One region of the Chitinophaga horti genome, then DNA from elsewhere that is predicted to be linked to it. Evidence: riboswitches for the same ligand, from Rfam matches in the RefSeq annotation. Region 1 holds a riboswitch; the other holds the start of a gene.
What was found. A riboswitch is a leader RNA that binds a small molecule or an ion and turns the genes downstream of it on or off. The one in region 1 is predicted to bind cobalamin.
Positions count from the first base shown of each region.

Region 2: another riboswitch for cobalamin. It lies ahead of MKQ68_RS11615 (TonB-dependent receptor); the one in region 1 lies ahead of metE (5-methyltetrahydropteroyltriglutamate--homocysteine S-methyltransferase).

Region 1 covers NZ_CP107006.1:1,080,056-1,087,856, forward strand. Annotated here, with positions in the region: gene MKQ68_RS04535 (DUF2490 domain-containing protein) at 1-138, shown strand, start outside; gene MKQ68_RS04540 (MFS transporter) at 431-1,702, shown strand; gene MKQ68_RS04545 (cysteine-rich CWC family protein) at 1,852-2,094, opposite strand; gene MKQ68_RS04550 (PAS domain-containing protein) at 2,095-2,586, opposite strand; gene metE (5-methyltetrahydropteroyltriglutamate--homocysteine S-methyltransferase) at 2,626-4,932, opposite strand; cobalamin riboswitch at 5,091-5,289, opposite strand; gene MKQ68_RS04560 (TonB-dependent receptor) at 5,435-7,801, shown strand, end outside.
Region 2 covers NZ_CP107006.1:2,874,536-2,882,336, forward strand. Annotated here, with positions in the region: gene MKQ68_RS11600 (SusC/RagA family TonB-linked outer membrane protein) at 1-2,277, opposite strand, end outside; gene MKQ68_RS11605 (FecR family protein) at 2,538-3,686, opposite strand; gene MKQ68_RS11610 (RNA polymerase sigma factor) at 3,774-4,361, opposite strand; cobalamin riboswitch at 4,429-4,636, shown strand; gene MKQ68_RS11615 (TonB-dependent receptor) at 4,775-6,793, shown strand; gene MKQ68_RS11620 (YncE family protein) at 6,790-7,801, shown strand, end outside.

The DNA.
Region 1 (7,801 bases):
TACCGCCTCAACAAACGCTTCAGCGTGGAGGCCGGCTTCCTTAGCCAGATCGTGCAGCAGGCCCGCCCGGTAAGCGGATCAGACGTTTACCAGCATAACAACGGGTTTATACTCAATACGATATTCAACTGGAATTAATCCTAAAGGCCGGTGCCACATACGCACCGGCCTTTTTTGTCCCTCCATCTTTGTGCTTCGTCACATTTGCCGCAGCGGCGCTGATACTAAGGTTATACTTGCATTCTCAAGCCATTCTTTTACCCACTTTGGTAACCCTTTTCAGCCGCCGTTGTGTCACTCACTTCGGCGGCTGTTTTCGCTATTCGTCAAATTAAAATAGGGTTAAAATCGCCTCCTGTGCAGGAAGTAAGTGCCTGTTCGTTTATATTTGTCCCTTTCCCCGTTAAACATTCATTGCGCAGCTATTTACATGGAAAATACAAAGGAGATCAAACAGCGGGTTTTTACCCCTTACCAGGTTTTTGTGATTACGATTCTTGCTTTCCTGCAGTTCACCGTCGTACTCGATTTTATGGTGATGTCGCCACTGGGCACGCTGCTGATGGATAAACGATACATGGGCCTTACGCCCCACCAGTTCACGACCGTGGTATCTGCCTACGCCATCAGCGCCGGTATATCCGGGTTCCTGTCGGCCAGCTTCGCCGATAAGTTCGATCGTAAGAAGTTGTTGCTGTTCTTTTACAGCGGCTTTGTACTCGGCACGCTGTTCTGCGGTTTGGCCCCCACGTACGCCACGATCCTCGCAGCCCGTATCTTCACCGGCGTATTCGGTGGGGTGCTGGCGTCTATCTCTTTCGCCATTATCACCGATCTGTTTCCGCTACAAGTACGCGGACGGGTGATGGGCTTCGTGCAAATGGCTTTTTCTGTCAGCCAGATCATGGGCATCCCCGTAGGGATTAAACTGGCGTCGATGTTCAACTGGCATGCGCCGTTCCTGCTGATCGTAGGCATATGCATTCCGGTGGGCATTATCATCGCCATCAAACTAAAACCGGTAAATGCACACCTGCAACTGCAGCAGGCTACCCGCGACCGTAACCCGATGGCGCACCTGTTCAGCGTCATCAAACAGCCGGCATACCTGCGCGCTTTTACCGCCACGATGCTCATGGCGACGGGCGGTTTTATGCTCATGCCGCTGGGCAGCGATTTCACCGTGCATAATGTGGGCATTCCTTTCGAAGATCAGTTTCTCATTTATATGGCAGTTGGCTGCTGTACGCTTATTGCCGGGCCTTTATTGGGCAAACTGGCCGATAAGGTCGGTAAGTTCAAAGTATTCGTGGGCGGTTCTATCCTGGCCATGATCATGGTCGGTGTATACACGCATCTCAGTATCACTCCTATCTGGGTGGTGATCATCATCAACGCCCTTATGATGATCGGCGTTTCTTCCCGCATGATCTCCGGCAGTGCGCTCATGACTGCGGTCCCCGAAATGAAGGACCGCGGTGCGTTTATGGCCGTGAACTCTTCCGTGCAACAGGTATCTGGCGGCATCGCCGCGCTCATCGCCGGTATGATCGTGATCCGCCAGCCGGACGGGCACCTGGAGCGGTTCGATATCATGGGGTATGTGATCATAGCAAGTATGATCGCGATGATACCGTTACTGTATGTCGTGTACAAATACGTGATGTCGAAAAGTACGGCTGCGGAGAAGAAGGCGGCATAAGTCGCGATGACACCGTGTGGTATAAAAGTATGTAATGTCGAAGCGTACGGCTGCAGAGAAGAAGGCGGCTTAAGTGACACCGTTATTTTACGTGGTATACAAGTAGGTAATGTGAAGCGCACGGCTGTGGGGAAAGGCGGCGTGCGTCTTTAGCGGCTTCTACGAAAAGAGAAGAGGCGGAGCAGTTTTTCCTTCAGCGGCTTATTGCGGTACTCCTGCTGAATATCCAGCAGGCACTTGCGGCACAGGCATTCCGTATAGGCGCCGGCGATGTGTTCGCGCATCTCCGCATTCAGCTCGATCCCGTTACACTGGCATTGGAGGATGTTGCCCACTTTACATTCAAAGGGAGCATTACATCGCTGGCAGTATTTGGTTTCGTGACACGGCATCTAAAGCGCTTTTAAGAAAATAATATAATTCACCAGTTCGCCCTGTTGATTCATCAACGGAAAGCTTTCTAACCGGGTAGGGAAGGGGCGGCCGGTTTGCGAGTGTACGGTAAACTCGGTCTCGAATGGCTGCTGTGCCGCGATGGCCCGGGTCATCTGCTCGATCATCGAGGCGTCGCTGTCTTTATTCCGGAACTGTTTCAGTTGTTGATGCAACACCGCGTCCGCACTATACCCTGTAATCTCCCACAAGTTACTGCTTATGAATAAAATCTGGCGTTCGGGGTCAGTTACGATCACCAGTTTGTTGTCCCGGAGCAGCGCCTGGGCAAAATCCCACCTCAGGTGCCAGTTTTGATCCGCAGCGAGCTTGTCCAGCTCCTGTACATCACTGCCCAGTTTCAGGTTGCGATGGTAATAGGAAATGAAAATGTCCCAGCTCATGAGCGGGGCATTAAACCTTGGGCTGGATTGTTTAGCTGTTGTTTTCATAAAAAGGCCGCACTGCAATTTAGCAATGCGGCCGGATATTTAGATGGTTACTTGTTGTTTTACCACTTCCCTCGCCTTGGCAGCAGCCTGCACCATGTTGATGAGGGCGGCTTTGGTTTCAGGCCACTTGCGGGTTTTAAGTCCGCAGTCGGGGTTTACCCACACGTTTTGTATCGGCAACAACTGCGCCGCTTTTTCCAGCAATGCGGCCATCTCTTCCACACCCGGTACGCGGGGCGAGTGAATGTCGTACACACCAGGCCCGATCTCGTTCGGGTAGCGGAAGCCGGCAAAGGCATCCAATAGTTCCATCTGCGAACGCGACGTTTCGATCGTGATCACATCGGCATCCATTGCGGCAATGTGTTCGATGATGTCGTTAAAGTCGCTGTAACACATGTGCGTGTGCACCTGCGTATCATCCTTCACACCACTGGCCGATATACGGAACGCTTTCACGGCCCAGTCGAGATACGTTGGCTGGTCCTGTTTCCGCAACGGCAACCCTTCGCGAATCGCAGGCTCGTCTATCTGTATGATATGAATGCCCGCCTTTTCCAGCGCCACCACTTCATCGCGGATAGCCAGTGCAATCTGGAACGTGGTTTCGGAACGTGGCTGATCGTCGCGCACAAAAGACCATTGCAGGATCGTTACCGGCCCCGTGAGCATGCCCTTCATCGGTTTGCTTGTTTGCTCCTGCGCAAAGCGGCTCCAGCGCACGGTCATGTCGGCCGTACGGCTTACATCGCCGTATATCACCGGCGGCTTCACACAACGGCTGCCGTAACTTTGTACCCACCCGTTTTTAGTGAACAGGAAGCCGTTCAGCAGTTCGCCGAAGTATTCCACCATGTCGTTCCGCTCAAACTCGCCATGCACGAGTACGTCCAGCCCGATCTCTTCCTGCACGCGGATCACGTTGATGGTGGCTTTTTCTATTTCCGCATCGTATTCCGCAGTGGAGAGTTCACCTTTCTTCAGGCGCGCACGCAACTGGCGGATGTCGTCTGTTTGCGGGAAGGAACCGATCGTCGTAGTCGGGAACAGCGGCAGTTTAAAGCGCTGTTTTTGTAACTCCTGCCGTACGCGGAACTCGCTCGCGCGTTGATCATCTTTAGGGCCGATGGCGGCTGTCCTGGCTTTTACGGCTGCCTGGTGAATGAGCGGAGACGTGCTGCGTGCTGCAATGGCGGCCTGGTTAGGGGCGAGCAGTTCGGTGGCGCCGTGCGCGATGGCGTGCAGTTCCTTTACCTCCTGCAGCTTCTGTTTGGCGAAGGCCATCCAGTTTTTGATTCCTGGTTGTATCGCCGTTTCTGCCTCCAGGTCGAAGGGGGTGTGGAGTAACGAGCAGCTCGGCGCGATCATTACCCGATCGGTACCAATAGCGGCTACCGCTTGTTGAATGAGTGCGAGTGATGCATCGTAATTGTTTTTCCAGATGTTACGGCCATCTACCACGCCCAGTGAAAGCGTGAGCTGTGGAGGTAGTAGTGGGAGCGCGGCTGCCAGCTGTTGCGGTGCCCGTACCAGGTCGAGGTGCAGGGCACATACAGGCAGGTTTACCGCCAGTGGCAGGTTTTCGCGCAGGTCACCGAAGTAAGTGGCGACGAGCAGCTTTAATCCTTTGCAGGCCTTGCGGATCTCTTTGTAAGCCCACTCGTAAGCCTGGCGGTCTTTGTCGGCGAGGTCCATGGCCAGGAAGGGCTCGTCCAGCTGCACCCATTCGGCGCCGAGCGACTGCAAACGTTGCAGGGCTTCGATGTACACGGGTACAAGTTTGCGGATCAGGTCAATACGCTGGAAGCCGGCTTCTTTTTCCTTGCCCAGCAGGAGGTACGACACAGGGCCGATCAATACCGGTTTAGGCACGCGGCCTAACGCGTGTTTGGCGCCGCTGAACTCCGCGAACAGCTTTTGGGAAAAGAGGCGAAATTCCTGTTTGGCCGTGAACTCCGGCACAATGTAATGGTAGTTCGTATCGAACCACTTGGTCATTTCCATGGCCTTTACGTCCAGCCCGTTTTGCTGGTAACCCCGCGCCATGGCGAAGTACAGGTCAAGCTCCGTGTTGCCTTTTACGTCTGTAACCACGGCCGCATAGCGCTGCGGGATATTACCCACGAGCAGGCTGGCGTCGAGCACCTGGTCATAAAAGCTGAAGTCGTTGCAGGGAATGAGGTCGATGCCCGCGGCCTGCTGAAGGTTCCAGTGTTCTTCCTGGAGCAGTCGGGCGGTTTGGATCAGTTCACCGGCAGTGATCTTTTGCTGCCAGTATTGTTCACAGGCTTTTTTCAGTTGCCTGTTGGCCCCCACACGCGGGTAGCCGAGGTTGTTCTTGAGCATACGCATAAAACATTTAAACATTATGAAATAATGTTCCTTCAGTTTTCGGTATGCTTTCGGAAGTGAGATAGGGGACACAGGTTTCCCTGTCAGGCACAAAATGGCATGGCCTGTGCTTGGGAAATTGGGTCCTGACTATGCTTCATTGCGCGAAAGCATTGGTCTTGAACAGTAGGGCAAGTATCCTGGCTTGTAACGTTATTGCCGTCCTTCTCATGCCTTATGGAATGGCACAATGGAACTTGTTTCAGGCAACAACTCAGGTATGTTACTTACAGTTGCGCGACAGCCCGTGATTTACACACGGTTCCTTATTAAAAGCGGCTTTCACCGCTTACCTCACTGTGGAAGAGAAAATTAAAGAACTAAGGCAACAAAGATAGCACTACGCGCCATCAATTCCAAAGGCATATATGGCTAAAAAATAAATATCGAAAGCAGCGAAGGTTTTTAAAAGCATTATCGTCCAATACATAATAACAAACGAACACCAACAAATTTTATGCGGCAGATAACGGCGATCATCGTTTTTACCTTACTGGCACTGGGCGCACAGGCGCAGGACCTCATACTGAAGGGCACTTTTAAGAACAAGGCCGGCGAGGCCCCGGTACGCGGCGCTACGGTGCGGGTTACCTCTCCCCAGGACTCCACTTATAAATTTAACGCGGTAACCGACAGAAACGGTTCTTTCGAAATAAAAGGCATGAAGCCGCAGCTCGTATTACTTACCGTTACGTCTATCGGGTTCAGCGAGTACAGCAAGGCATTCATGCTGGAGCCAGCCTCGGCTGATATGGGTGTGCAATACATGATAGAGGGCGCCCGCGACCTGAAGGCTGTAACCGTGAAAGGCCAGGTACCACCAGCACAGCAAAAGGGTGATACCACACAGTATAATGCAGCGGCTTTTAAAACTAATCCGGATGCATCGGGCGAAGACCTGGTGACCAAGATGCCGGGCATTACGGTAGAAAACGGTACGGTAAAGGCACATGGCGAAAATGTACGTAAGGTGTTGCTGGACGGTAAGGAGTATTTCGGGGAAGATGCAACACTTGCCCTGCGTAACCTGCCGGCAGAAGTGATCAGCAAAATTGAGGTGTTCGATAAACTGAGCGACCAGGCACAGTTCACCGGATTCGACGACGGTAACTCTATGAAAACGATCAACATCGTCACCAATGGCAGCATGCGGGCTTCGCAGTTCGGTAAGGTGTTTGCCGGTTACGGTACGGATGATCGTTACAGCGCAGGTGGTAACCTCAACATCTTCAACGGCGACCGCCGTATTTCCATTATCGGGATGGCTAACAACATCAACCAGCAGAACTTCTCTATGCAAGACATTCTCGGCGTTACCGGTGGTGGCGGCGGATTTGGTGGTGGCCGCGGCGGCGGTGGTCGTGGCGGCGGTGGCGGTCGTGGTGGCTTTGGCGGCGGCGGCGCAGGCGGCTGGGGTGGCGGCAATGCCGGCAACTTTATGGTGGGTAACTCCAGCGGTAACAACAAAACCAACTCCTTCGGCATCAACTTTACCGATAACTGGGGCAAGAAGTTGCAGGTGACGGGCAGCTACTTCTTCAACAACAGCATCAACGAAAACCTGACCAACACCGACAGGCAAACGATCCTGAGTGCAGACACCTCTACCTACTATAAAGAAACGGCACAAAGCAACAGCAAAAACTACAACCATCGCATCAACCTGCGACTGGAATATAAGATCGACTCGATGAACACGTTGTTCATTACGCCGAACATCAGTTTCCAGGATAACAGCAGCAACACCTTAAATGAAGGTTCGCTCGGCTACGACCCGGTAAAGGCATACTCGCTTACTTACAACAGGCGCGCTAACGAAAACAAAGGTTTCAACTTCAACAATAATATTTTGTACCGCCATGCGTTTGCAAAACGCGGCCGTACGATTACGCTGGGTGTAACGACTGGTTTCAATAAACGTGACGGTGAAACGTATCAGCAGGTATACACTACTAATGTTTCCAACAACGTAGCACAACCGTCCGATTCCAGTGATCGTCACACACTTCCTAAGAGCGATGGCTACCAGTTGTCGGCTAATGTGTCGTACACCGAGCCAGTGGGACAAAAAGGACAGTTGCAGTTCAGCTATAACCCGTCTTACTCCAAAACGAACGCTGACCAAAGGGCTTACCTGTTCGACGATGTGGAAAGTAAATATTCGCAGTTTGACACCACGCTGTCTAACGTATATTCCAATACTTACATGACCCAGAGTGGTGGCGTTAGCTATCGTTTGGGCGATCGCGACAAGATGTTGTCTGTCGGCACCAACTATCAGTACTCAGAACTGAACGGCGACCAAACCTTCCCGATGACACCCCGTACCCGTAAAAACTTTACCAACGTGCTGCCCAATGCGATGGTGCGCTGGAAGTTCAACGACCGTAACAGCGTACGTTTGTTCTACCGCGCTAATACCACGCAGCCTTCCATCACGCAGTTGCAGGGCGTATACAATGTAAATAACCCGCTGTTCTGGACAACCGGTAACCCGGACCTGAACCAGCAGTATTCCAATACCCTCAATACCCGTTATAACTTCACTAATACCACTAACGGCTCCAGCTTTGTAGCCAACGTGTTCTTCCAGAAAACCCAGGACTATGTGGCCAACGCGACGTACGTGGTGCGCGGCCGGGATTCACTGGTGGTAAGTAACGATACGCTGAAACGCGGTTCGCAGTTAACCAAACCCGTTAACCTGGATGGTTACTGGAGCCTGAATGGTTTCCTGAACTATGGCATCCTGCTGAAGGCGCTCAAAACGAACCTGAACGTGAATGGTGGTATCAGCTACTCGCATGTACCGGGCATCATTAAC
Region 2 (7,801 bases), 1.8 Mb from region 1:
GTACTTATCGTCGTACGAATAACCTGCATTACCGTAAAACGACACAAAACGGTTGATTGTTTCCTGGTCGTAGCCAAGGTCCCGGGCAGAGAAACTGCCATTAAAGAACAGGCCTTGCGCTCTCGCGAGGTCAGCGGCATTCACGAGATCGTAACTCAGCACGTCCGGATCATAGTTGTATTGTGTTTGCTCGTTAAATTCCAGCTTAGCGTGGCGAGTTTCCGAACCAAAGATGGCAGTCAGGTTATGTTTACCGAAACTACGGTCGATGTTCAATTGCTGGCGGAAAGTATATGCGCTGCTTTGCCTTGAATTACGGTTGTAAATGTGGCCATAGGGCAGTTTATAAAAGAACCCTTCAGCGGCCGTATAACCTGCAAAACTGTTTACGCGATTGCGCACGTAGTAGCTGTTTTTATCGTAGAGGCGACTAAAGCGCTGGTTATTATTTTCATACTGAAAAGATGACTGGTAACTGATCCAATCTGCAAACCGAACTTCCAGCCGCGCAACACTGCGACTGTTAAACGACTTATTATGCCCGATATTACGACTGATCTCATCCAGCGGTGTTACATTGGCACTGTACAAACCATACTGGTCGATGATCGACAGATCATTTACGCTTAAGCGCGAGCTGGCCAGGGAGGTGAAATGTGAGCCATCGGCATTCACCAATCTGTCATATGGCATCACCGTATATCCCGGCGACAGCGCATTAAATGCTTGTTCACGGCTATCACCGGCAAGCAGGTAGGTGCCCACTTCGAGATCGAGCCATTTGGTAAGGTGGGCGGTGTTGCGGATATTGATGCCGAGGTTCCGGTCGCTGGCATAACGATCTTCCAGCGCATCGTCGCGGTAAGTAGCCGAGGCGTAGAATGCGTTTTTTTCCCCCGCGCTGGCAATACTTACGTTATGTTGCTGCAGGAAAGTGTTACGTTTGGCATAACGCGCCATATCATCATAGTAATTGTAACCACCGGCGGCCAGTGACGCCAGTTTCGCATCCAGCTGTTGTTGCGTGATGTTGCCTGCATAAAAATCGAAGTATGCATTGGCGCCCTGGTTGATGTATGCTTTATTGTCCAGCATCGATTGTGCGTACGACGCGGCATCCGGCCCCTGTAAGCCAGGATTACCTGCGGCCCATTCTTTTTCCAGCTCCACCAGGTCGGCCGCATTTGCCCTGTTACCGGTGTAAAAATTATACGGCTGAAACGTGAACGTACTCGAAGCATTTACCTGCGGACGTCCCTTCTTTGCTTTTTTGGTAACGATCACGATCACACCGTTAGCCGCGCGGGCACCGTAAATCGACGCAGCAGCGGCATCTTTCAGCACTGTTATTTTTTCTATATCCTCCAGGTTAAGGCCTGGCAAGGCTTCTGTAATATCACCAAACGAATTGAGCGAAGTGTTTTCCACGGGCAAACCGTCTACCACGTATAAAGGCGACGTGACCCCGTTCATGGAAGTAGTGCCGCGGATGAGACCATTGTTGTAACCGGCCACACGCCCTTCCAGCAGGGAGTTGAGATTGCTGAGCCGCTGCTGTTGCAGTACTCCCGCAGTAACCGTAGCGAATGCACCCGTAGCACGCTCCTTACTTAGCGTTTGATACCCGGTGGCGTAACTGTTGATCACCACCGCTTCCAGCGAATCGGTAAGCTGTTCCATCACTACTTCAAAACTGATGGCAGCCGGTTCGTTAGTCAATGTTTTAACGCCCGCAACCGCACTCCCGTTCAACAAGCGCGACAAACTGATCTCTCTCGACTTGAATCCCAGCGAGGATACCTGTAACACCGCGTTCTCACTCACCCGCTCCAGCGTAAACATGCCATTGGCATTGGTGGAGGCGCCGGTGGTGAGTCCGCGCAGGCGCACCGAGGCGCCGGGTAAAGGTTCACGATCGTTCGTAAAAACAATACCCGACACCTTCAGTTCGCGGGGTTGCTGTGGCGCAGTAATTGCTTCCACAGGCTTCTCTGAAAGAAAAATGGTTTGTACCGATATGCGGTACTTTAATGGTTGGTTTTTGAGCACTTCGTCGAGGAACGCCGGCAACGGCATATCGCGGGCATCAATGGTTACAGGCGGCCTGTTTTTCAACAGACTTTTGTTATACATCACTACGAAGCCGGCCTGTTTTTTTATGGCAGAAAACACCTTTTCGAGCGGCACCTCCTTTCCTGAGAAGGTAATACGTTGTGAGGCGACTTTGGCTGATACGTGCATGCACAGCACGAGTAAAAGAAAACTGGTTAATCTCATGATCCGCAGCATTTGATGGAGAGGGCGCTGCGTTCCGGCAGATGCGCCGGTATTGCTGCCTGCCCCAGGTAACAGGTACAATGCCCGGCCAGGAGCGTGCGTACGCCACCGCCCTCCAATAACACATTTTTGCATAAATTGCAGTGGTTTTGGTTGAAAAATGTTGTGAGATACAATTTTATACCTGACCCTTATTACACCGGAAGTGACGCCAATCACTTCCGGCTTTTACAGGCCGGTTTACGTCTAAAGTTGTGTTATTACGGTAATATCACCAGCCTCCTGCCAGCTTCCATCCTGAATTTGATCTTTAATTCTTCCAATCCGATAAGTACGCCCGACAAAGGTTCATTGCGGCTCATTTCACCGCCGAGGGTAATGTCAGGCACTTTTCCTTCATATACGATATCGAGGTCGTACCAGCGCGCCAATTCGCGCATCACATCCTCTAATTTCCTGTCCTCAAAATTGAACAAGCCGTTCTTCCAGGCCATCACAGCGTCTACGTGCGCGTTTTGCACCACCTGCAACTGCCCATTACCCAGGTTCGCCTGCTGGCCGGGCCGCAGCACGACCGGTTCGTCATTGCCTGTAACGCTTACCTTGCCATCCAGCAAAGTGGTGCTGGCGATCTTCTCATCCAGGTAGGCTTTTATGTTAAAGCGGGTGCCTAATACTTTTATTTCCGAGGATTGATTTACCTGCACGGTAAATGGTTGCGCATCATTCTTCGCCACTTCGAAATAGGCCTCGCCTGAAACTTCCACGCGGCGTTCTGCGCCTGTAAAAGCAACGGGGAATTTGATCATAGTTGCTGAGTTGAGCCAAACCCTGGTACCGTCTGGCAGCAGTAGCGAAAACTGGCGGCCGCGCGGGGTGTTAACGGTATTGAAACGGACTGCATCCGCTTTACCAGATTGCTCATCGTAGGCCAGCTGCCCTTTCAGTAAACGAATACGGCTACCACCCTGTCGCGCCACTTCTCCGTCGGGCAAACTGTCGAGCAACACTTGTTCGCCGTTATCGAGGGTGAGTATGGCGCCTTCCCTGCCGGGCAACACGTCTTGTATGGTAGTGACGGCCAAATCAGGGGCGGCTTTTTGCGCGGGCTTTAACCAGATATAGGTAGCAGTGCCACCAAGCAACAATATAGCTGCCGCAGCCCAGCCCCATCGCCGCATAAAATGCACCCGGTGTACCGGTGCTACCGGCCGTGGCACAGGTATACGCTCCAGTTCACTGAGCTGTGCCGACAGCCAGTCGTTATCGGCAAAAGCATCCGCCAACTGCCGGTTCGCGGGATGTTCGTCCATCCACAACGACAGCTGTTGCTCCTCTTCGGGCGTAATGCTGCCATCCAGCTTCTTCAGGAGCCACCGCTCCAGCCTATCTATGCGATGTTGGTCCATACAGGTAAAGATGCCGGCCAAAATGACGAGCCTCCATGTATACCACAAGGAAGCTGGCGTTTTAACCAAAGGATCTGAAAAATAATTTTAGAAAGTCTTAAGCAGGAGTAATAATGCGAAGAACCCTTTATCCGACAGGCGGAAGCGCAACAGCTTCAGGGCGCGGGACTTCTGGTTCAGCACCGTTTGAGGAGAAATGCCTAACTGTTCGGCCACTGCCGCGGTAGACATCTTCTTTATAAATAGTAGTTTAAAAACGTTCCCACACTGTTCCGGCAGCCGGTCGATCTCATTAAACACCTCTGCCAGCACCCTGGATTTCAGCATTTCCAAGTCGGCCTTTTCTTCCCCTTCGGGAGACAGGTACAACAGTTCCTGGTGAGAAAGCTCGTGCCGGTCGCGTGCTTTCAGGTAGTTGAAGCAGCTGTTACGCACGCTTACATACAGAAATGACTTGATATCTGATAAGTTATCGAAGTCGGTCCGTTTGTTAAACAGTTTGATCATGCTTTCCTGTGCGATATCTTCCGCCTCTCCCTCGTGTTCAATGATCTGCCGGGCGAAGTATACCAGGCCACGATAGTACTTCTCATACAATGCAGCCGTGCCGGCCCCGGTACCTTCCCTGAAAAGCCGGATCAATTCGATTTCACTATACGGTTGATTGGTCTGCAAAACGTGCGCTGGATTACTTTGGCTGGCAAGCTATAAATAATGCGGGAGAAAACTCAATATTTTTACCTACTTTCACGCCGCAATTGGTTTTTAACGGTGCGTTCAGCCCGTTAAAATTAATAGGGAATCAGGTGCAAATCCTGAGCAGACCCGCTACTGTAAGTTCTGTTGAACACTTCGACATCCTCATTGCCACTGTTTTTGGTATACTAAGAACGGGAAGGCCGTCGAAAGTGAGAACAAGCCAGGAGACCTGCCACTGCAGATAGATTAAAGCCTTCGCGGATGAGGCTTTAATACATGAAACTGAAATGATTTCAGCTGTTTATTGTCGTATCCCATCCAGCCACCTGCTGGGAAATTAACTATTGATGTATATATCAGTTACATCAAAAGCGTTGCTATTAGCGCTTTTGACATCTATTTGTATCAACCTGTACGGGCAGTCTGTCCCGAAGGATACTGCTGCCGTAAAAACGCTTCGTGGAGTTACGATCTACACATCTTCCTATAAAGAAATTATTCCCGCGCAACAACTGCATGGCGAACAGCTTAAAAGCCTGAACAGCTTCTCCGTTGCCGATGCCATCCGGTACTTTGCCGGTGTGCAGGTAAAGGATTACGGCGGTATTGGCGGCCTTAAAACCGTAGATATGCGCAGTATGGGCACCAACCATATGGGCGTGTTTTACGATGGCATACAATTAGGCAATGCGCAAAACGGGCAGATCGACCTGGGCAAGTTCTCGATGGACAATATCGAATCGATCTCCGTGTATAATGGCCAGAAGAGTGAGATCTTTCAACCCGCCAGGGATTATGGATCGTCGGGTACCATCTATCTTCGCAGCCGCAAGCCAGTATTCGATTCTGCACAAAGCACGCACATTAAAGGCGTGTATAAAACCGGCTCGTTCGACCTGGTAAACCCTTCGCTGTTATTCGAGCAAAAGATCACCAGCAACGTGAACGCTTCGTTCAGCGGGGAGTATATAAAGTCATCGGGGCGGTACCCCTTCCGCTACAAACGCGTATTTCATGATTCCAAAGACGTAGCCTGGGACACCACTGCCATCCGGCAGAACGGCGATATTGAAGGCTTGCGCCTCGAGAGCGGCCTGTATGGCAACATTAGCCGCGGCTTCTGGAGTGCTAAAGCATACTTCTATAACGCTGAAAGAGGTATACCCGGCGCCATCGTGAACAACGTCTGGAAACGCTCGCAGCGCCAGTGGGACCGCAACCTCTTCCTGCAGGGATCTTTTCAGAAGAATGTGCTGCCGAAGTACGACATCCAGGTCAACGCCAAGTACGCCAACGATTACATGCGTTACCTGAACCCCGATACGACTTTGATGTACCTGGACAACAACTTCCGGCAGCAGGAATGGTACGCATCCGTGGCGAACAAATACAGCATCACGAAAAAGATCGACATCAACCTTTCTACCGATTTCCAGTATAACACCCTTAGCTCTAACCTAGACGGCTTCGTATTTCCCGAGCGGTTTACGTCCCTGGTCGCACTGGCCGGTGCGGCGGAACTGGGTAAAGTAAAGATGCAGGCCAGTGTGTTAGGCACCTTTATACATGAACGAATTAACCGTGGCAACACCTCCGCCGGTGATGGAGCGGTAGCAGCGCCCGCCAAAAGAGAACTGACGCCTGCGGTGTTCTTCTCCTACAAGCCGTTTACGAAAGCTGACTTCAACATCCGGGCCTTTTATAAAAACATCTTCCGGATGCCGACTTTCAATGACCTCTATTACACCGACATAGGCAACATCGCGCTGGAACCGGAGTACACACATCAATACAACCTTGGGGCCACCTACCAAAAGAGTCTTAAAAACGGCCTGCTGCGCGAATGGAAACTGCAGGCCGACGGCTACTTCAATAAAGTGACCAACAAGATCGTCGCCGTACCAAAGGGCAGCGGCATGTACCGTTGGATGATGATGAACATCGGCACCGTGGAGATCAAAGGTGCGGACGTGGTATCGGATCAGGCCTTCGCGCTGGGGACCGACCTGGTACTGAATGTAAGACTGGCCTACACGTACCAGGTAGCGCAGGACTTTACCCGGCGTAAAAACCCGGAGCTGGAAAAGATCACCTACGGCGGCCAGATCCCCTACATTCCCTGGCATAGCGGCTCGGTGATAACCAGCATCCTGTTCCGCGACTGGCGACTAAACTACAGCTACATCTATGTGGGCGAACGCTATCACAACTCGGCGAATATACCCGAGAACTACGAGCAGCCGTGGTATACGAGCGACCTGTCCGCCTCAAAAGAAATCAAGCTAAAAAAGTTTCGCTTGAAAGTATCGGGGGAATTGAATAATGTGTTTAACCAGGATTACGAAGTCGTACTGAACTACCCGATGCCGAAACGCAATTACAAAATCATTTTATCCGTTGAGTTATGAGAATATACCCGATACTATTCCTCCTCCTGGTATCGCTTACCTGCTGCAGGAAGGACGTGGAAGTATTCATCAATGAGGACACTAACCTGGATTCTACCGCCAACAACGGTTTCGCGGGCTTCTACCTGCTGAACGAGGGCAACATGGGCAGCAACAAAAGCACCCTCGATTACTTCGATTACACCACCGGCAAATACCAGCGCAACATCTACGCGGTATACAATCCCACCGTACCCAAAGAACTGGGCGATGTGGGCAACGACATCGCTATTTACGGCGGCCGCCTGTATGCCGTAATCAACGCCTCCAACAAAGTAGAAGTGATGGATGCCCGTACGGCCAAACGCATCGGGCAGATAGAGATTCCCAACTGCCGTTACATTAAGTTCGATAAAGGCTTCGCGTATGTAACGTCTTACGCCGGGCCTATCGAGATCAACCCCAACTATACGCAGAAGGGCTATGTAGCGAAGGTAGATACCGCCACCCTGGCCATTGCAGATGAATGTATGGTAGGCTACCAGCCCGACAACCTGGAGATTACAGGCGGTAAGATTTACGTCGCCAACTCCGGCGGCTACATGGGCGCGGGCAGCACCGAAAAGTATGAACGTACGGTATCTGTAATCGATCTGGCCACGTTCAAAGAAGAGAAACGCATCGATGTAGCGTATAACCTGCATCACATTAAAGCAGATAAACGTGGTGACCTTTGGGTTACATCGCGGGGCGATTATAAACAACTCCCCTCCCGTTTGTACTTCATTGACAAAGTGCAGCAAAAAGTGACCGACACTTTACCTATAGCGGCGAGTAATTATTACCTGGACGGCGATTCGCTGTACATCTACAGCACCGAGTGGAGTTACATCACTTACTCCAACGTGATCAGCTACGCCATCGTTAATACCCAAACCCGCGAGGTAGTGAGCCGTTCCTTTATTACCGATGGAACTGTCGACGAAATTGAAGTACCCTACGGCATTATGGTACACCCCGTTACCAAAG